Regions from separate parts of the Methylobacterium sp. E-046 genome, predicted to be linked through region 2. Evidence: predicted binding sites of a transcription regulator. Region 2 holds the regulator's gene; the other holds the start of a gene.
The links. The regulator LexA, encoded in region 2, represses DNA repair genes until DNA is damaged. The targets are predictions, from matches to a motif close to TGTTCNNNNTGTGTTCNG.
Positions count from the first base shown of each region.

Region 1: a site for LexA is predicted at 6,219-6,236, ahead of MKK82_RS21710 (trna delta -isopentenylpyrophosphate transferase). Genes of this name have one in related genera too.

Region 1 is NZ_JAKSYP010000211.1:62,430-72,370, reverse strand. Features, by position in the region: gene mtaB (tRNA (N(6)-L-threonylcarbamoyladenosine(37)-C(2))-methylthiotransferase MtaB) at 1-1,059, shown strand, start outside; gene MKK82_RS21740 (RluA family pseudouridine synthase) at 1,324-1,998, opposite strand; gene ftsY (signal recognition particle-docking protein FtsY) at 2,056-3,456, shown strand; gene MKK82_RS21730 (septation protein A) at 3,791-4,405, shown strand; gene MKK82_RS21725 (DsbE family thiol:disulfide interchange protein) at 4,492-5,106, opposite strand; gene ccmD (heme exporter protein CcmD) at 5,103-5,246, opposite strand; gene MKK82_RS21715 (heme ABC transporter permease) at 5,257-6,054, opposite strand; gene MKK82_RS21710 (trna delta -isopentenylpyrophosphate transferase) at 6,299-6,970, shown strand; gene MKK82_RS21705 (hypothetical protein) at 7,010-7,324, shown strand; gene MKK82_RS21700 (tRNA1(Val) (adenine(37)-N6)-methyltransferase) at 7,334-8,080, opposite strand; gene MKK82_RS21695 (DUF2007 domain-containing protein) at 8,077-8,301, opposite strand; gene MKK82_RS21690 (polyprenyl synthetase family protein) at 8,470-9,489, shown strand; gene MKK82_RS21685 (MarR family winged helix-turn-helix transcriptional regulator) at 9,560-9,941, opposite strand, start outside.
Region 2 is NZ_JAKSYP010000290.1:250,953-260,893, forward strand. Features, by position in the region: gene MKK82_RS32785 (ComEC/Rec2 family competence protein) at 1-1,666, shown strand, start outside; gene lexA (transcriptional repressor LexA) at 1,660-2,388, opposite strand; gene MKK82_RS32795 (hypothetical protein) at 2,624-3,079, shown strand; gene MKK82_RS32800 (hypothetical protein) at 3,086-3,301, opposite strand; gene MKK82_RS32805 (NRAMP family divalent metal transporter) at 3,382-4,623, shown strand; gene fae (formaldehyde-activating enzyme) at 4,686-5,225, shown strand; gene MKK82_RS32815 (hypothetical protein) at 5,344-5,817, opposite strand; gene MKK82_RS32820 (response regulator) at 5,856-6,305, opposite strand; gene MKK82_RS32825 (histidine kinase dimerization/phosphoacceptor domain -containing protein) at 6,302-7,423, opposite strand; gene MKK82_RS32830 (error-prone DNA polymerase) at 7,670-9,941, opposite strand, start outside.

The DNA of each region.
Region 1 (9,941 bases), on a different contig from region 2:
GAGCGCCCCGGCGCCGAGATCGTCGTCACCGGCTGCGGCGCCGAGGTCGAGACGGCGGCCTACGCGGCCATGCCCGAGGTGGCGCGCCTCGTCGGCAACGCCGAGAAGCTGCGGCCGGAGGGCTGGTCGTCGGCCGCGACCGGGCCGGGCGCCGTGATGGCGGCACGTCGGGCCGATCCGACGCGGATCGGGGCCGTGGCCGGGCACACCCGGGCCTTCGTGCCCGTGCAGAACGGCTGCGACCACCGCTGCACCTTCTGCGTCATCCCGTTCGGCCGCGGCGTCTCCCGCTCGGTGCCGGCTTCCGACGTGATCGCGCAGATCGAGACCCTCGTGGCGCAGGGCGGGCGCGAGGTGGTCCTCACCGGCGTGGACCTCACGGCCTATGGCCGGGATCTCGCCGGGCCGCCCCTGTCTCTCGGCGGCCTCGTGCGGGCGATCCTCCGGGCGGTGCCTGGCCTTCCGCGCCTGCGCCTGTCCTCCATCGATTCCGTCGAGGCCGACGATGCGCTGCTGGCCGCCATCGCCGAGGAGCCGCGGCTGATGCCGCACCTGCACCTGTCCCTCCAGGCGGGCGACGACCTGATCCTGAAGCGCATGAAGCGCCGGCACCTGCGCGCCGACGCGATCCGCTTCTGCGAGATCGTGCGGCGGCTGCGGCCCGACATGGTCTTCGGCGCCGACCTGATCGCGGGTTTCCCGACCGAGACCGAGGCGCAGTTCGGCCGCTCCCTCGATCTCGTGGCGGAATGCGGCCTGACGCACCTGCACGTCTTCCCGTATTCCCCGCGCCCCGGGACGCCCGCCGCACGCATGCCGCCGGTGGCCCCCGAGGCGATCCGCGCGCGGGCGGCGCGCCTGCGCACAGCCGGCGCCGACGCCCTGCGGCGGCACCTCGACGCGCAGGTCGGCCGACGGCTGACGGTGCTGGCGGAGCGCGGCGGCATCGGGCGGAGCGCGGATTTCACCGCGGTCCGCCTGGCGGGCGCGGTCGCGGCGGGGACGTTCCACGACGTCGGCATCGCCGGCCACGACGGCGCGCGGCTCATCGGCGCCTAGCGCCCCCGGGGGCGACGCGGTTCTCCGGTCCGCGATCCCGGGAAGGGCGCCCCGGAGGCCCGCTTTGCGCTCCGGCAGCTCAAAACGTGGGGCTGGGCCGGCAACGGTCGGGAGCCCCGCCTCCGAGCCACGTCGCCCGCGATTGCGGACCCGGGGAATGCGGGGACGCCCGGCTCGAGCGCGGTTGTCGATCAGCCGCTCGGGATCCCGTGCGGGTCTCGGGCTTCGCCCCTCGCGTCGCCGCGCGCCGGACGACGCCGAGGCTCACGCCGGCATCGTCGCGACGGCCTGCGCGATGTGCGGCGGCGGCGGCGCCGTCACCGTGATCGCGTCGCGCTTCGGGTAGAGCGGGATCGACAAGGTCCGCGCGTGCAGGTGCAGGGCGCTGCCGCGGGGCGCCCCGCCGTAGATCGCGTCGCCGAGGATCGGCCAGCCGGAGGCGGCGCAGTGGACCCGGAGCTGGTGGGTGCGGCCGGTGACCGGCTTCAGCTCCAGCCAGGTCCGACCGTCGGCGCGGCCGAGCACCCGCCAATGCGTCAGGGACGGGTCGCCCGCCGGATCGGCCTTCATCCACCACGAGCGCGGATCGTCCGAGCGCCGGGCCAGCGGCAGGTCGATCCGGCCGGACTCCTCGGCCGGGCCGCCCGCCACGAGGGCCCAGTAGGTCTTGTCGACGGCGCTGCCGGAGAACAGCTTGCCGAGACGCGCCAGGGCCTTGGCGTGGCGGCCGAGCGCGAGGCAGCCGGAGGTGTCGCGGTCGAGCCGGTGCGCCGCCTCCGGCCGGCGCGGCAGGCCGAAGCGGAGCGCGTCGAGGTGGTCGGTGAGCGTCTCGCCACCGCGCGGGCCGGGATGGACCGGCAAACCCGGCGGCTTGTCGATGACGAGCAGCAGGGCATCGCGGTAGAGGAGGCGCGCGCCTATGTCGAAGGCGTTGGACATCCGGATCGGCTAGAGGGTCGGTGTCGGCGGGGCAAGGTGGGGCGAGGACGCGAAGTCATGGCGAGCGAGGAGAAGCCCGGCTGGTTCGGACGCCTGTTCGGGCGCAAAGGCCAGCCTGCGCCCGAGGACCAGACCGAGGATCAGTCCGAAGACAAGCCCGAGGCCGAACTGCCGCCGGAGGCGGCCTCGCCTTCGGAGGGCGAGCCTGATTTCGCCACCGCCGCGGAGGACGTGGCGCACGTCCCGCTGCCGCCGGAGGATGCCGGGGGGCCCGTCCCGGACGCGATCGAGGGCGCGGATCTGCTGCCCATCCCGGGCGAGCCCGAGCGTCCGCCGACCGGCACCGCCGGCGACGATCCCGCGCACGGCGCCGACCCGGTCGATACCGGGGACGCCAACCGGGAGCCGGTGGTCGAGGCCACGCCCGCCATCGATCCGGACTTCCAGCCCGACACCCAGCCCGATATCCAGCCCATCGACAGCGCCGCGGCCCTCGCCCACGACGCGGGCGCCGGGCCGGACCGCGAGCCGGAGGCCAAGGGCTGGTGGGGCCGTCTCACCTCGGGGATGAAGCGGACCTCGTCGGCTCTGTCCGACCGCGTCACCGGCCTGTTCACCAAGCGCAAGCTCGACGCCACAACCCTCGAGGATCTGGAGGATGCGCTGATCCAGGCCGATTTCGGCCTGGAAACCGCCATGCGGGTCTCGGAAGCCGTCGGCAAGGGCCGCTACGAGAAGGGCATCTCCCCGGACGAGGTGCGGGCGATCCTGGCCGCGGAGGTCGAGCGGGCGCTGGAGCCCGTGGCGGTGCCGCTGTCGATCGACGCCGCCAAGAAGCCGTTCGTGATCCTGACGGTCGGCGTCAACGGCGCCGGCAAGACCACGACGCTCGGCAAGCTCGCCTCGAAGTTGCGGGCGGAGGGGCGCACCGTGATGCTGGCGGCGGGCGATACGTTCCGGGCGGCGGCGATCGACCAGCTCAAGGTCTGGGGCGCGCGCACCGGCACGCCGGTGATCAGCGGCGCGCAGGGTGCCGACGCGGCGGGCCTCGCCTTCGACGCCCTCAAGCAGGCCTCCGCCGCCGGGACCGACGTGCTGCTGATCGACACGGCGGGCCGCCTCCAGAACAAGGCCGGCCTGATGGACGAGCTGGAGAAGATCGTCCGCGTGCTGCGCAAGCAGGATCCCGAGGCGCCGCACGCGACCCTCCTCGTCCTCGACGCCACGGTCGGCCAGAACGCCCTCTCGCAGGTGGAGCTGTTCTCGCAGGCCGCACCCGTCTCCGGGCTGGTGATGACCAAGCTCGACGGCACCGCCCGGGGCGGCATCTTGGTGGCGCTGGCCGCGAAGTTCGGCCTGCCGGTGCATTTCATCGGCGTCGGCGAGGGGGTGGAGGATCTGGAACCCTTCGCGGCAAGGGACTTCGCCCGGGCGATCGCCGGGCTGGAGAAGGATTAGGCGGCGCGCATCCCGCCGGCCCGGCGGCGGGCCTCTGCGGCGATCTGCGCGCGGGCGTGGTCGACGGGGATACCCCGTGCCACGACCCGGCCGTCGCGCGCGACGCCGTCGTCCGGAACGCGCGGGGCACCGCTGGCGCGGGCCCGATCGGTCTCTGCCGTCGCTGATCCGGCGCCGGCTGCGGGGCGTTCGCCGCGAGGTCGGCCGGGGGCACCCCGATCTCGGCATTCTCCATCACGATGGACATCGCGCGCTCCGCGTTACACACACCCCCGCAAATCCCGTTCGACGCTCCCAGTTTACCGTGAGCGCCGCAGCCGAGCCGACCGAGCGTATGCAGATCGAATCCGTCCCCCCGCAGCGCCACCTGCCGCCCCTCGTGAAGCTGGCGCTGGAACTCGGCCCGCTGGTGCTGTTCTTCCTGGGCAACGCCTATTCCGAGCGCTTCGGTGTGGCACCCGACCAGAAGCTGTTCGTGGCGACCGGCGTGTTCATCGCGGCGACCGTGGTGGCCTTGACGATCCACTACGTGATGGTCCGGCGTTTGCCGATCATGCCCCTGGTGTCCGGCGTGGTGGTGGTGGTGTTCGGCGGCCTCACGCTGGCCCTGCAGGACAAGACCTTCATCATGGTCAAGCCGACCATCGTGAATTCGCTGTTCGGCACCGTACTGCTGGGCGGCCTCCTGTTCGGGCGCTCGCTGCTGTCGGTGGTGCTCGACTCGATGTTCAGCCTCACCGAAGAGGGCTGGCGCAAGCTCACCTTCCGCTGGGGCGTGTTCTTCTTCGTCCTGGCCGCCCTCAACGAGGTCGTGTGGCGGACGCAGACGGAGGATTTTTGGGTCAACTTCAAGGTGTTCGGCATCATGCCGATCACCGTGCTGTTCGCGCTGGCGCAGACGCCGCTCCTCACGCGCTACGAGCGCAAGACCCCGCAGCCGGAGGCGTAGCGCGCCCTGCCGGGGGCGTAGCGGCCCCTGCCGGAGGCTTGGCACCCGGGCCGGAGGCTTGGCCTTCCCTGCCGGGCGCGCCGCGGCTACTGCGCCGCCGCGACCTTCCCGGCGGCGCGGATGCGGGCGAGGACGCTCGCGAAATTCTCCGGCGTGAGGATGCCGACGAGCTTGTCGCGGATCACGCCGTCCGGCCCAATGATGAAGGTTTCGGGCACGCCGTAGACGCCGAAATCGATCGCCGCGCGCCCGCTCGCGTCGGCCCCCACGGCGCTGAACGGCACGCCGTGCCGGGCGAGGAAGCGCTGACCCGCCTCGGGACTCGGTTCCTTGTAGTCGATGCCGACCAGCCGGATGCCGGGCTCCTTCGCCAGCCGCATCAGCATCGGATGCTCCACCTGACAGGGGGCGCACCAGGAGGCGAACACGTTGACCACCGTGATGTGGCCCTTCAGGTCGCCGCTCGACAGGCCTGGAACGGGGGCGCCCGCGGCTGTCAGTCCCGGGACGGCGGGGAGCGCGAAGCTCGGGGCCGGCTTGCCGATCATCGCCGAGGGCAGGGCCGCCGGATCGGCCCCCGAGCGCAGGCGCAGGAACATCACGGCCGCGAGCGCCGCGAAGGCGAGGACGGGCACGATCAGCAGGAGCGATCGGCGGACCGGAGGCGGCGAGTCCGTGGCGTCGTCGAAAGGTGCGTTCATCGCCGCTCCTCCCCGAAGCCCCGCAGGGCGCGGAGCTGCGCCCGCCGGTCGCGCAGGGCGTTGCCGACGAGCGCGATCATCACCAGCGCGCTGAACGCGTAGGCGGCCAGGATGAAGCCGCCGTGGGAGCCCAGATCCATCGCGGCGCTCCTAGACCGGTTGGCCGACCGGCATCGCGGCCGGCGTCGGGGTGATGCGGGGCTGGGTGCGGTCGAGGCGCTCGGCCTCGCGGATCGTCAGCGTCCGCACCCGGCGCCGCATGATCTCGGTGCGCATCGCGTAGAGATGCAGGGTCGACCCCCCGAGGGTCGCGGCGCCGATCATGATCAGCAGCGGGTAGAGCATCGACGGATCGATCGTCGAGCCGCCCATCCGCAGGATCGAGGCCGGCTGGTGGAGGGTGGACCACCAGTTCACCGAGAACTTGATGATCGGCAGGTTCACGGCGCCGACGAGGGTCAGGATTGCCACCGCGCGGGCGGCTCGGTTGGGATCCTCGATGGTCCGCCACAGCGCGATGATGCCGCAGTAGATCAGCAGCAGGATCAGCATCGAGGTCAGCCGCGCATCCCAGACCCAGTAGGTCCCCCACATGGGCTTGCCCCAGAGGGAACCGGTGACGAGGCAGATCAGCGTGAACGCCGCCCCGATCGGCGCCGCGGCCCGTTGGGCGACATCGGCCAGGGGATGGCGCCAGACCAGGGTGCCGATCGCCGAGAGGCTCATGGCTCCGTAGAAGAAGACCCCGAGCCACGCTGCAGGGACATGGATGTACATGATCCGGACGGTCTCGCCCTGCTGGTAGTCGGGCGGGACCGCGAAGAAGGTCAGGTAGAGGCCGATCCCCAGGCCCGCCAGCGACAGGGCGGCGAGCCAGGGCACGAGCGCGCCCGACCACCGCATGAAGTGGCTCGGGTTCGACAGGCGGGTCCAGAGGGAAGGGGTCATCGCGACTGCGGTCTCGGACATCGTGACCGTGGGTCTACCTTAGGGTGCGGTGCAGCAACAATGCGGGCCATGCGCGCGCCCGATCAGGAGCCCGCGAGGACGCGACGCCGCATCCGCAAGGCGGTCCGCCCCTTGCGAAGGGTACGCCGATCGCGCATATAGATACGAACAAAAAGAGAACAAAAGAGCGTCGCCCGAGAAAGTTGTGGACGACGCGGCCCTCTCCCGCCGGAACGAGCCCCGCATGCGAACCGCCGACAAGCAGATCGCCGACATCCTCGTCCGCTACGGCGAACCCTTCGGGGGCAACGTCTGGCGCGTCCAGGGCACGGCCGTGATCTACCACAAGACCCTGGAGCGCATCGCCGCACAGGCGGGGATCGTGTTCGAGCCGCCGACCGTCATCCGCGCCGAGCGCGACGAGGCGGTGATCCTGGTGACCGGTCGCCTGCCCGGCGCGAAGCCCGGGACCGAGCGGGTCGAGTGGTCGATGGGCGAGGCGCTGGTCAACGTGAACTACCGCGTCTCGGGCAAGCAGGCGGCCTACGTCTACGCCATGGCCGAGAAGCGGGGGAAGGACCGGGTCATCCTCAAGCTGATCGAATTGCACGGTCTCGTCTATTCGGAGGAGGAGGCCGACGAGTTCCGGGCGCACCAGCCCGCCGTCCGGGCCGTCGACGAGGATTTCGAGGAGCCCGCCGCCTTCGACGAGGTCACCGAGGCCGAAGGCGATCTCAAGCGCCGCATCGACGAAGCCGAGACGATCAACGCGGTCACCGACCTGATGCTGGACGGCGCCACCCAGGCCATCCTGGCGACGATGCCGTCCGGCACCCGCGACGAGGTCCGTGACTACGCCAAGGCGCGCCTCGTCGCGCTCGGCTGGCCGAAGCGCGGCCGCCGCAGCGCGGCCTGATCCCCACAGCACCGCATTCCGCAACCGCAGGAGACCGCCATGCATCGCGCGACGAGCAGCCGCCGCACCCTGAAGGCCCGCCGGGAGGTCCGGCGGAACTGGAGCATCGAGACGCTGTCGTACAGCCCGACCCGGATCGTCCGCCTGGGCTCGGAGAAGGTCGCGATCCTGTTCCCGCCGGTCGAGCCCGGTTCGGCGTGGCAGCTCTACCCCCACCCCGACACGTTCCCGGGGCTCAACTTCGACGGCCTGCCGGAGCCGCTGCGCCCCGAATTCCTCGCCTTCCCGGACCTGCCGGAGGTCGAGCGGTTCCTGGGCATCCGCGAGGAGGAGCCCGCCGCCCTCGCGGCGTGAGGCCTCCCCTCAGGGCGGAGGCCAGGGCGCGCCGGTATGGAGCGCCCGGGCCTCCGGGGTGAATCCGCCGTGGGGGTCGTGCAACACGAGTGGCGGGCACAGGCTCGCCGCCGCGCGGCTGCCCCGGATCGCGGTGATCAGCACGCGGATCGCCGGGGCGTCGGCGCGGGCATGGACCGGCCGGATCGCCAGCCCGCCGTAACGCCCCCTGAGGGCCTCCAGGCAGGCCGGCAGCGCATCGGCCCTGTGGACGAGCCCGAGGCGGCCGCCGGGCCGCAGGATCGCCGTGCAGGCGCGGATCCACGTCTCCAGGCAGCCCTCCGCGAAGGTGTGGGCGGACGCCCGTCCCGGATGGGGCGAGGCGCGGTGCGATTCGGCCGTGAAGTATGGAGGGTTCGTCAGCACCGCATCGAAACTGTCCGGCTGGAGCCCGGCGGCGCGGCGATCCGCCGCCGCTGCGAGAACGTCGGCCACGATGACCGGCGCGTCGATGCCGTTCAGCGCGGCGTTGATCCGGGCCAGCTCGGCCAGGGCGGGATCGCGCTCGATCAGGGTCGGTCGAAGCCCCGGCGTCAGTCCCGCGCAGGCGAGCCCCACGGCACCCGTACCGGCGCCGACGTCGCAGAGCCGATCCTGCGCGCGCAGCGTCATCAGCCGCGCGAGCAGAACTGCATCCGTCCCGGCACGATGCGCCCCCCGGGACGGCTGGTGCAGGCGCAGCAACCCGCCCAGGAAGGCGTCCGGCTCCGTCGTCACGGCTGACGCAGTTCGTGGGCGATCCCGGCATCGCCGAGGAGGCGCCGCGCCTGGGCCTCGTGATCGCGCGGCACCAGAAGCCGCTGTCCGAACGCGCCGATCGAGCCCTCCAGCAGGCTCATGTGACTGTCCGCCACCAGCACCGGGATCTCGGCCGCCTCCAGAATAGAGCGCGCGAACCCGATCAACACGAGATCGTTGGCCCGGATCAACTCGATCATCGCGCGTCCTCGATCATCATCGTGTAGATCGGCGGTTTCGTCGCGGAAGACCCGCGCTGCCGGTATCCCATATCGGCTGGGCGACGATGTTGCGGCGCCGCGGGGCGCGTGCGAAGGGATCGGCGGCCCCGCGACGGGCGACCGCTCTGGAGGTCACGGATTTTGGGTATGGCCCTCTCCATCGAGAACCCGAAGCCTGAGGCCGAGGCGGGGCTGAACGACCTCGTCGCGCTGGTGGCCGACGGCATGGCGCGGGTCAACACCACGATCCTGTCGCGGACCGGATCCGACGTGGCGATGATCCCCGAAGTCGCCAATCACCTGATCGCGTCCGGTGGCAAGCGCCTTCGCCCGATCCTGACCCTCGCCTGTGCCCAGCTCTGTGGCTACGCGGGCGGGGCCGACGGCGACGTCAAGCTCGCCGCCAGCGTCGAGTTCATGCACACCGCCACGCTCCTGCACGACGACGTGGTCGATGAGAGCGACATGCGCCGCGGCCGCGTCGCCGCCCGGATCAAGTGGGGCAACGAGGCTTCGGTTCTGGTAGGCGATTTCCTGCTCGGCCAAGCCTTCCGCATGATGGTGGAGGTCGGCTCGCTGAAAGCCCTCGACATCCTCTCGGCCGCCGCAACGGTGATCGCAGAGGGCGAGGTGATGCAGCTCACCAACGCCAAGAACCTGGAGACCGACGAGGCCGCCTATCTCGCGGTGATCCGCGGCAAGACCGCCGAGCTGTTCGCCGCGGCCTGCGAGGTCGGGCCGGTGCTCGCCGGTCGGCCGGCGGTCGAGCAGGCCGCTGCCCGCGCCTACGGGATGAACCTTGGGATCGCGTTTCAGCTCATCGACGACGTGCTGGATTACGGTGGCACTTCGGCGGAGCTCGGCAAGAACGTCGGCGACGATTTCCGTGAGGGCAAGATCACCCTGCCGATCGTGCTGGCCCATCGACGGGCCAGCGAGGGCGAGCGCGGATTCTGGCGGCGCACCCTTCAGCACGGCGAGATCGGAGAGGACGATTTGGGGACGGCCCTCGACCTGCTACAGCGCCACGGCGCCCTGGAAGAGACGGTCGGTCGCGCCCACTATTACGGCGCCGAGGCGCGTGCCGCCCTCGACATCTTTCCCGATGGTCCGGTGAAGGCAGCGCTCCTCGGGGCGGTGGAGTTCTGCGTAGCGCGGGCGCGCTGAGGCGTATCGCGGCTTCCGCGGCTGCGGTGTCCAACGCGGAAGCTGTCTCGGTCCGAGTACCGCACGCCCGTCATCGCGTGGCCGAAGCCAGCACGTCGGCCAAGACCGGTGCCAATCCGCGCAGTTCCTCCAGATGCGCGGCCGTCAGCGTCCGCAGCAATGCCTCGGCGTGGGGTGTCAGCGACAGCGCGCTCCGACGCCGGTCTTCGGCAACGCGCACCTTGGTCAGCAATCCGCCTTCCACCATCCGGGTGACCAACTCGGCGGCGCTGTGAGGTGCGATGAGCAGTTGCTCGGCGAGCAGCCCTACGGTTGCCGGCGCGCGTCCGGCGTGGCCCGCCAGGGTCAACAGGGCCTGATGCTGCTGCGGCGGCAGGCCGGCGCGCGCCGCCGCGGCCTCGCTGAAGGCCATGAAGCGCCGGAGCCGAAACCGGAAATCCGCCAAGGCCGCG
Region 2 (9,941 bases):
GATCGGCGCGGTGGGCTCGCTGGTCGGCGCGGTCTCGATCCGCGCGCCGACCGAGCCGCCGCCCCTGCACCTGCGTCTCGCCGCGATGCTGGACGACGCGCGCAACGCGCTGACCCGCCGGATCGCACAGGCCGAGGGCGGGCAGGCGGGAGCCGTGGCGGCGGCCCTGGTGACCGGCAAGCGGGGCCTGATCGGGCCTGAGACCAACGACGCGCTGCGCGCCGCCGGCATCTACCACGTCGTATCGATCTCCGGCCTGCACATGGTGCTGGCCGCCGGCGTGGTGTTCTGGCTGGTGCGGGCGGTCCTCGCCCTGGTGCCGTATTGCGCGCTGGTCTGGCCGATCAAGAAGATCGCGGCCGGCTTGGCCATGCTGGGCGTCACTGCTTACTGCGCCTTCTCGGGCTGGGACATCGCGGCCGAGCGCTCGCTGTTTATGACCCTGATCATGCTGGGCGCGATCCTGGTGGACCGGCCGGCGCTGTCGATGCGCAACCTCGCCCTCGCCGCCCTGGTCGCCCTGGCCCGGGAGCCGGAGGGTCTCCTCGGCCCGAGCTTCCAGATGTCGTTCGGGGCGGTGGCCGGGCTGATCGCCTGCGCACGGCTGATCGACGGCCGGCTGTTCGTGCGTCCCGGGGCAGGACGCATCGGGCGGCTCGTCGGCACCGGCCTCTCGGCGATCACCGGAACCCTGGCCACGACCCTGGTTGCCCAGGTCGCCACCGCGCCCTTCGCCACCTACCATTTCCAGACGATCCAGCCGTTCGGGCTGGTGGGCAACGCCCTGACGCTGCCGCTCGTCTCCCTGGTGGTGATGCCATCCGCGGTGATCGGGTGCCTCGCCTATCCCTTCGCCCTCGACCGGCCGATCTGGTGGCTGATGGGCCAGGCGGTGGGCGGCATGCTGGCGATCGCGCAGTGGATCGCCGGGTTCGAGCGCGCCACCCTCGTGCTGCCTGCCTTCGGGACAACGGCGCTGATCCTGCTGACCGCCGGTCTCCTGCTGGCGACGCTCCCGGTCTCGCGCCTGCGCTGGCTCGCCGCGCCGCCCATCCTGCTGGGCCTCTGGCTCGCGGCCCTGCCGGATCGCTACGACCTCTACGTCGACCGGCAGGGCGGCGGCGCTGCGGTGCGCGGACCGGACGGCCGCCTCGCGGCGCTGGGCAGCCCCTCGGGGTTCGTGTTGGAGCAGTGGCTGAAGGCGGACGGCGATGGGCGGCGCCCCGGCGCGCTGGCCGCCCCGACCGGCGGCGGGCATTGCGACCGGCTCGGATGCACCGCGCGCCTGCCGGACGGACGGGCGGTCGCGCTGATCCGGGACCGGCGCGCCTTCGCCGAGGATTGCCCCCGCGCCGCGGTGCTGATCACCGGCCTCACGGCGCCCCCGACCTGCACGGGCCCGTTCGTCATCGACCGAAAGATTTTGTCAGAACGCGGCGCCGTGGCCCTCAGGGCCGAGGCCGCGGGGTTCACCGCGCGCTATGCCCGCAGCCTCGACCGGGGCCTGCCGTGGCGACTGCGCCCGGATCCGCGGCCGACGCCGCAGCGGCCGATGACCGCCGCGGCGGACAGCAGCCGCGCGGATGACTCTGTCGCGCCCACCGACGCTGACCGGGCGGGCGCCGGAAGCGGGCCCGGCGACGCGCCGGCCGCGCCGCTTCAGTAGCGGCGGACGAGACTCACGAGACGGCCCTGGATCTGGACCCGATCCGGCCCGAGGACTCGGGTCTCGTAGGCCGGATTGGCAGCCTCGAGCGCGATGGAGGAGCCGCGGCGGCGCAGGCGCTTGAGGGTCGCCTCCTCGTCGTCGATCAGGGCCACGATGATGTCGCCGGTATTGGCGGTGTCCTGCTTGCGGATCACCACCAGATCGCCGTCGAGGATGCCGGCCTCGACCATCGAGTCGCCGCGCACCTCCAGGGCATAGTGTTCGCCGCCGGCCAGGAAGTCCGGCGACAGGGTGATGGCGTGGCTCTGGTTCTGGATCGCCGAGACCGGCGTACCGGCCGCGATCCGGCCCATGACGGGGATCGAGATGGCCCGGCCGGATTCGTCGATCATCCGGGCATTGGCGGGGAGCGGCGCCTGCTTGGACTTGCCGCCTTCCACCACGCTCGGGGTGAAGCGGCGCGGCTCGGCGGCGGGGGGCTGGACCGGAGCCGCCTGGGTCAGGCTCTCGGGAATGCGGATCACCTCGATGGCCCGCGCCCGATTCGGGAGGCGCCGGAGGAAGCCACGCTCCTCCAAGGCGGTGATCAGCCGGTGGATGCCCGACTTCGACTTCAGGTCGAGGGCGTACTTCATCTCGTCGAAGGACGGCGGGACGCCGCATTCCTGCATGCGGTTCTGGATGAAGCGCAGGAGGTCCAGCTGCTTGCGCGTGAGCATTGATGGGGCCTCGCGGCTTGTGGACCGCCTCGTGGCGGTCTCGGAAACAAATCACGAACACGTTAAACGTTCCGCAAGTGTTCCGCAAGAGAGTTATGGCCACGCTCGCGTCGCCGCGGGCGCATCCGGGCCAGAAACGCATTGACGGCGCAAGCGGAGCCGTTTCAATGCACACCGCCGCCCGCCGGAGGGGAAGAAGCCGGGGCGCGGCCGGGATCAGGCTGGGATGACGAGGATGCGACGACCCGCAGCTCTGCTGCCCCTCGGCCTGATCGCCCTAGGTCTTGCGCTCGCAGGGTGCACCACCGGGTTCTCCTACATCTCGCGGAACTACGTCGCGCTGACCCCTCAGGTGGTGACGATCGGCTGCAAGGAACCCTACGAGGTCTACGACAACCGGCAACTGCGCCGGATGCTGATCGTCTCGAACACCCTGCGCGAGTATGCCGGCTGCAACCTGAGTGAGGCGCGGATCGACCCCGAGCCGGGAGCGACCCGGGTGACGCGCTTCCGCACCGCCGCCCGCGCCTATCTCGACGAGACCGTGCGGGAGGAGTGCCGGATCACCGGCGAGACCGTGTTCGACGCGCTGAAGTCCGAATTCGCCTACGCGTGCGACGGGCCGGTCGAGAAGCGCGGCACGGTGGTCCCGCGGTTGCCGGGCCGCAATCCGGGCCTGATCCAGCGCTGATCCGGCTCAGGTCCCCGGTTTCGGAAAGGTGCGCTCGGCCGCGTCGCCAGCCGCCGCCAGCAGGGCCCGGGCGAAGGCGCGGGCCTCGGCCCGGTCCAGGATGATCGCGGCGGTGACGGGGCCGCCCCCGAGATCGGACAGCGCGAGTTCCAGGCGCACCCCGTCGGGCACGGCGCTCGCCTGCAGACTCCAGCCACCGCCCCGATCCGCGCTCTCCGCCATGGCCCTCTCCTCCCGCACGTTCCGGGAAAACGCCGCAGCCGCGCGCCGGAACTGCCCGCACCCGGGACTGTTCCCGAGCCGTGCCCAGCGCTTCCCTGCCTCGCCTGTCCGCGTTCCTCAAGGCCGCCGGCCCTGGACTGGTGGTGATGCTCGCCGATACGGATGTCGGGAGCCTGATCACCGCGGCCCAGAGCGGCGCGCGCTGGGGCTACTCGCTGTTGCTCCTCCAGATCCTGCTGGTGCCGATCCTCTACGTCGTCCAGGAACTGACGGTCCGGCTGGGGACCGCTACCGGCCGCGGCCACGGAGAGCTGATCCGGGCGCATTACGGTCCGGCCTGGGCCTGGATCTCCTACGGCGGCCTCGTGGTCGCCGGGGTCGGCGCCATCGTCACGGAATTCTCCGGCATCGCCGGGATCGGCGACCTGTTCGGCGTGCCGCGCCTCGTCAGCCTGGGGCTGCCGGCCGCTCTGCTGCTCGGTCTGGTGTTCACCGGGAGCTACCGGCGCGTCGAGGCGGTGGCGATCGCGGTGGGCCTGTTCGAACTGGTCTTCATCGGCCTCGCCGTCGCGGCACGGCCGGACGCGGGGGAGATCGTCGCCTCCTTCGGGCACATGCCGCTGGGCGACGGGCGGTACCGGGTGCTGATCGCCGCCAATATCGGCGCGGTGATCATGCCGTGGATGATCTTCTACCAGCAATCGGCGATCGTCGACAAAGGCCTCGGATGGGCGCACGCCAGGCGCCTGCGGCTCGACACCCTCGCGGGCGCGGTGATCTCGCAAGGCGTGATGGGGGCGATCCTGATCGCGGCCGCGGCCACGATCGGCAAGGCCGGGCGGGGCAGCGAGGCCGGTCTGGAGACGGTCGGCGACCTCGCGGGGGCCTTCACGCCGGCGCTGGGTCCGTGGCTTGGACAGGTGGTGTTCGGGGTGGGCATCATCGCGGCCGCCTTCGTGGCGCTGAACGTCGTGGCCCTGGCGCTGGCCTGGGGCTTCGGCGACGTGACCGGCAAGCCCCATTCCCTGGAGCAGTCCCCCCGGGAGGCGCCGGCCTTCTATGGCGCCTTCGCGCTCGTGGTCGCCGCGGGGGCGGTCGCCGTCCAGCTCGTGCCGAATCTCGTGGCGCTCAACATCGCCGTAGAGGTGATGAACGCGCTGCTCCTGCCGCTGGCGCTCGGCCTGCTGATCCTGCTGGCCACCCGCGCCCTGCCGGAGGGGCAACGCGTGGACGGGGCCTACAAGTGGGTGGTCTACACCATCTCCGGGGTGACCGTCGCGTTCGCGCTGGTCGGCGTGCTCGACGGGATCGGCCTGCTCTGAGCCGATTGACGCGGACGGCGCGATGATGTCTCCCGCGGGCTCCGATCAGGTGGAGTTCGAACATGCAAGAGATCTGGTTCCGCACGGGCGAAGCCACGGTGCTGGCGGCGGAGGGCCAGTACACCGACGCGATGCCGGAGGTGCTGATCGGCTCGGTGCGCGGGCCCGTGGGCCAGGCCTTCGCGTCGATGATGGGGCAGGTGCAGGGCCACACCCGGATGTTCGTGGTGCGCGACCTCAATCAGCTGGTGCGCCCGGCCACGATGATGACCACCAAGGCCACCATCCACACGGCCGAGTACGTCGAACTGCTCGGCGGCGTGGTCCAGGCGGCCACCGGCGATGCGATCGTCGATTGCATCATCGAGGGCGTGCTGCCGCGGGACGGGCTCGACGAGCTCTGCATGATCATCATGATCTGGCTCGACCCGCGCTGCGCCGAGGACGACAGCCTCGACCAGAAGGACCTCTACCGGACCAACTACGAGGCGACGAAGCTCGCCATCGCCCGCGCCCTCAAGGGCGAGCCGACCGTGGACGAGCTGATCGCCAACCGGAAGACCGTGAAGCACTACGCGCTCGAGGACGTGATCGAGTATTGAACGGCGCGCCGCGGCGCTCGGCGGGGGACGCCGCCCCGTCGTCGCGCGCGGCGATGCGGGACGGCGACGATCGGCGTGGGCCGTCCAGGCCGCGTCGACGGGCCCGCCGGTCGGGCGCCTAGCCCGGCGGAATCCGGCCCACCGAGCACAGGGTGCGCATCGTGGTGCTGCCCGGGTCCGTGTAGCAGGAGGCCGACCAGCCGTTCTGCTGGATGAACGACTTGCGCCGCTCCGACAGCGAGGTCCGGTAGGCGTTCGCGATGATCGGCTCGACGGTCGCGGCGGCCTCGCCGGTCAGGATCTCGGAGGCCATCGAGAGGTCGCGGAAGAAGGTCGGCGAGGGGGACGGCTCGGCGGAGGTCGCCTGCACGATCGGCTCGGCCCGGCAGGTCACGTCGAGCTTGATCGGGCCGGCCACGCGGATGTCGATGCTCGGGCCCGCGCGCTTGCCGACCTTGCCGCCGATGGCGCCCGCGATCTGGCGGGCGAGGTCGTCGCAGGTATCGGCCCCGGCTGGGAGCGCCAGCAGCGCCAGGAGCGGCAGGCCCGCGAGGGCGGCGAGGACGAGGCGCTGGACGGCGAAGCTTGACATGGGCGCACTCTACGCGGGGCGCCAAGCCTGTCGAGGGGTCAGGCCCGCATCTCGGCGAAGCTCGCCAGCCAATTCGGGGCGACGCGCATGCCCGAGGGCACCTCCGCCCCCGGGGGCGGCCGGCGCACGCAATCCTTGAGATAGGCCAGGGACGCGCCCAGCACCGTGTCGGAGAAGGGCTTGGCGATCACCGCGGTGGCGCCCTCCATGTCCTCGGGGATCGCGCGGGCGTTGGCGGTCATGAACGCGGCCGTGATGCCGCCGAGGTCGCGCACGGCATGCGCCACGTCGATGCCCGAGGAGCCGTCGCCGAGGCGCAGATCGATCAGCACCAGTTCGGGCCTGGTCTCGGGGATCAGCGCGATGGCCTCGCGGGCGGTCACGGCCGTCCCCACGACGCGGTGGCCCGCCTCCTCCAGCATCATCTCGATCTGCATCAGGATGAGGGCCTCGTCCTCGACCACGAGGATGCGCAGCGGCTCGCTCACGATGCCTCCAGACTGCCGGCCATCTCGCGCGGCAAGCGGACGTTGACGACGGTCCCCGGATCGTTGGCCTGCCAGGCGATGCTGGCGCTCAGCTGGCGGCACAGGGTGCCGATCAGCCGTTTGCCGAAGGAGCGGTGCTCCATCACTTGGACGGGCATGCCGACGCCGTCATCGGCGATCCGGATGGTGAAGTACGTGTCGTCCGGCGCCACCGTCACGGAGAGACGGCCGGCGCGGTCGTCCGGAAAGGCGTGCTTGAGGGCGTTGGTGATCAGCTCGTTCATCATCAGCGCCACCGGGGGTGCCTTGCTCACCGGGATCTCCACCGCCTCCAGGTCCAGGTGCAGGCGGATGCGGTCGGTACCCGAGCCGCGGACCAGATCGGTGGCGAGGTCGCGGGCGAACTCGGCCACGTCGAACCGCTCGACGTTGTTGGACTGATAGAGCCGGCGGTGGACCGTGCCCAGGGCCTCCACCCGGGTCAGCATGGCCTCCATGGCGGTGCGGGCGGCGGGATCGGTGATCGCCCGGGTCTGCATGGACAGGAGCGCCGCAATCATCTGGAGGTTGTTCTTGACCCGGTGATCGACCTCGTGGACCAGCATGGTCTGCGTGGCCAGGGCCTCGGTCAGGTCGCGGGTCCGGCGGGCGACCTCGGCCTCGAAGTGATCCTTCTCCTGCTGCACCCGCAGGTGCGCGTCGATGCGGTCGGTGACGTCGAGCTGCGAGGCGAAGAAGAACAGCACCTCGCCGGCCTCGTTGACAACGGGGCTGAGATACAGCGCGTTCCAGAACGGCGTCCCGTCCTTCTGGTAGTTCAGCACGTCGATCGCGATGTCGGTCCGCGCCTCGACCGCCTCGCGGATCAGCGCCACGGACCCGCGGTCGGTGTGCTCCCCCTGGAGGAAGCGGCAGTTGCGGCCGAGCACCTCGCTGCGGTCGTAGCCGGACATCCGCAGGAAGGCGTCGTTGGCGAAGACGATCGGGTTGTCGTGCAGGCGCGGATTGGTGATGATCATCGCCATACGGGTCGCGCGGACCGCGGCGGCGAACGGATCGCCCTTGCCCTGCTCGGCGTCGAGCCGGTCCGTCTGATGCCAAGCGTCGGGCTGTTCCATCGAACCTGCTCTTCCGTGCCCGGCGTTCGTCACCTCCGGAAATCGGCTTGTGGTTGCGCTTACGTGATTGGCAACTCCAACGACCGATTCACGGAATGGGTTCAGGGGCAATCGGCTTGACGGCTCGTTTTCGGTTGACAGAACGCCGCAGCGCGTGCGGCGCCGGCCCTGACGCGAGGCCCGTCGGGCCCGGGGCGAACGCCCCCGGACAGGACTCCGGAACGGCTCTTCCCGAGCCCCGCCGGCTCAGTGGAAATCCCGGCTGGGATACAGGCGCCGATCCGGGGGAACGCCGAAATCAGTGGTCTCGGGGGGCAGCTTCATCCCGGCGGCGCGCAGGTCGCGCAGCGCGTCGGTCAGATCGCGGAACCCCTCGGCCACGAGATGGACCACCCCCTCCGCCCGCTGGATCCGGCCGCGCACGGCCAGGAACCGGGCCTGCATGGCGGCCCGGCGGTTGGCCTCGAACGTGGTTTTCCAGACGATCACGTTGGCGATGCCGGTCTCGTCCTCCAGGGTCAGGAAGACCACGCCCTTGGCGGTCCCCGGCCGCTGGCGGATCAGCACGAGCCCCGCCACCGTGACCCGGGCGCCCTGGGGCAGGGCGGGATCGAGATGCGCCCGGGCCGGGATCGCGCCGATCCGGGCGAGGCGCCCCCGGAAGAAGGCGACCGGGTGCCCCTGCAGCGACAGGCCGGTGGCGGCGTAATCCTCGGCCACCGCCTCGGACGCAGCCAGGGTCGGCAGATCCACCGCCGGCTCGTGCCGGAACAGCCCGTCATCGGCGTGCCACGCGAAGAGCGGCAGGGGCGCGTCGAGGAGATGGGCCCGGCGCGCGCTCGCATCCGCCCTGGCGGCCTTGCGCGCCGAGGTCCCCTCCAGGGTCCGGACCATCCACAGGGCGGCCCGCCGGTCGAGGCCGAGGGAGCGGAACGCGTCGGCCTCGGCCAGGCGCTCCAGGGCGTTGCGGGGGAGGGCGAGGGACGCCTGCAGGCCCTCGATGCTGCCATAGCCGTTGGCCCGCAGCCGCACGAGCCGGCGCATCGCGGCCTCGGGCAGGCCCCGCACCTGCCGCAGGCCGATCCGCACGGCGTGCAAGGCGGGATCCCCGGCCGGCTCCAGGGTGCAGTCCCAGTCGCTGGCGTTGACGCAGACGCCCCGCACCTCGACCCCGTGGGCGCGGGCGTCGCGCACGAGCTGGGCCGGCTGGTAGAAGCCCATGGGCTGGGCGTTGAGGATCGCGGCCAGGAAGACGTCGGGGTGCCGGCACTTCATCCAGGCCGAGGCGTAGACGAGGAGCGCGAAGCTCGCCGCGTGGCTCTCCGGGAAGCCGTAGGTGGAGAAACCCCGGATCTGCGCGAAGCAGCGCTCGGCGAAGTCCTGCGGGTAGCCCCGGCGGGTCATGCCGCCGACGAACTTCTCCACGAAGCCGCCGATCGAGCCGACATGGCGGAAGGTCGCCATCGCCCGGCGCAGGCCGTCGGCCTCCGCCGGGGTGAAGCCCGCCGCCGTGATGGCGATCTGCATGGCGTGCTCCTGGAAGAGCGGCACCCCGTAGGTCCTCTGCAGGACCTCCTTGAGTTCGTCGGCCGGGCCGTGGTCCGAATGCGGGGCGGGGTAGTCAACCGGCTCCACCCCCGACCTCCGCCGCAGGTACGGGTGGACCATGTCGCCCTGGATCGGGCCGGGGCGCACGATCGCCACCTGCACCACGAGGTCGTAGAATTCCTTCGGCTTGAGGCGGGGCAGCATCGACATCTGCGCTCGGCTCTCGACCTGGAACACGCCGACGGAATCGGCCTTCGCCAGCATCGCGTAGGTGGCCGGGTCCTCCTGGGGCAGGTCGGCCAGGGTCTCGTAGGTGACGCCGTGGTCCCGTTCCAGGAAATCGAGGCCGCGCTTGAGGCAGGTCAGCATGCCGAGCGCCAGGACGTCGACCTTCATCAGGCCGATCGCGTCGATGTCGTCCTTGTCCCACTCGATGAAGGTGCGGTCCGCCATGGCGCCGTTGCCCACCGGCACGGTCTCGTCGAGGCGCCCGCGGGTGAGCACGAAGCCGCCGACATGCTGCGACAGGTGGCGGGGGAAGCCGATCAGCTGGTGGGCGAGGTCCAAGGCCTGCCGGATTGCGGGGTTGTCCGGATCGAGGCCGGCCTCGCGCACGTGCTGGTCCGGCATGCCGGTGCCCCACGAGCCCCAGACCGTGTCGGCGATCGCCGCGGTCACGTCCTCGGTCAGCCCGAGGACCTTGCCGACCTCGCGGATCGCCATGCGCGGGCGGTAGTGGATCACCGTGGCGCAGAGGGCGGCTCGCTCCCGGCCGTAGCGGGCGTAGAGGTGCTGGATCACCTCCTCGCGGCGCTCGTGCTCGAAATCGACGTCGATGTCGGGGGGCTCGCCCCGGTTCTCCGAGATGAAGCGGGCGAAGAGCAGCCGGTGCTTGGACGGGTCCACCGCGGTGATGCCGAGGCAGAAGCACACGGCGGAATTGGCCGCCGAGCCGCGGCCCTGGCAGAGG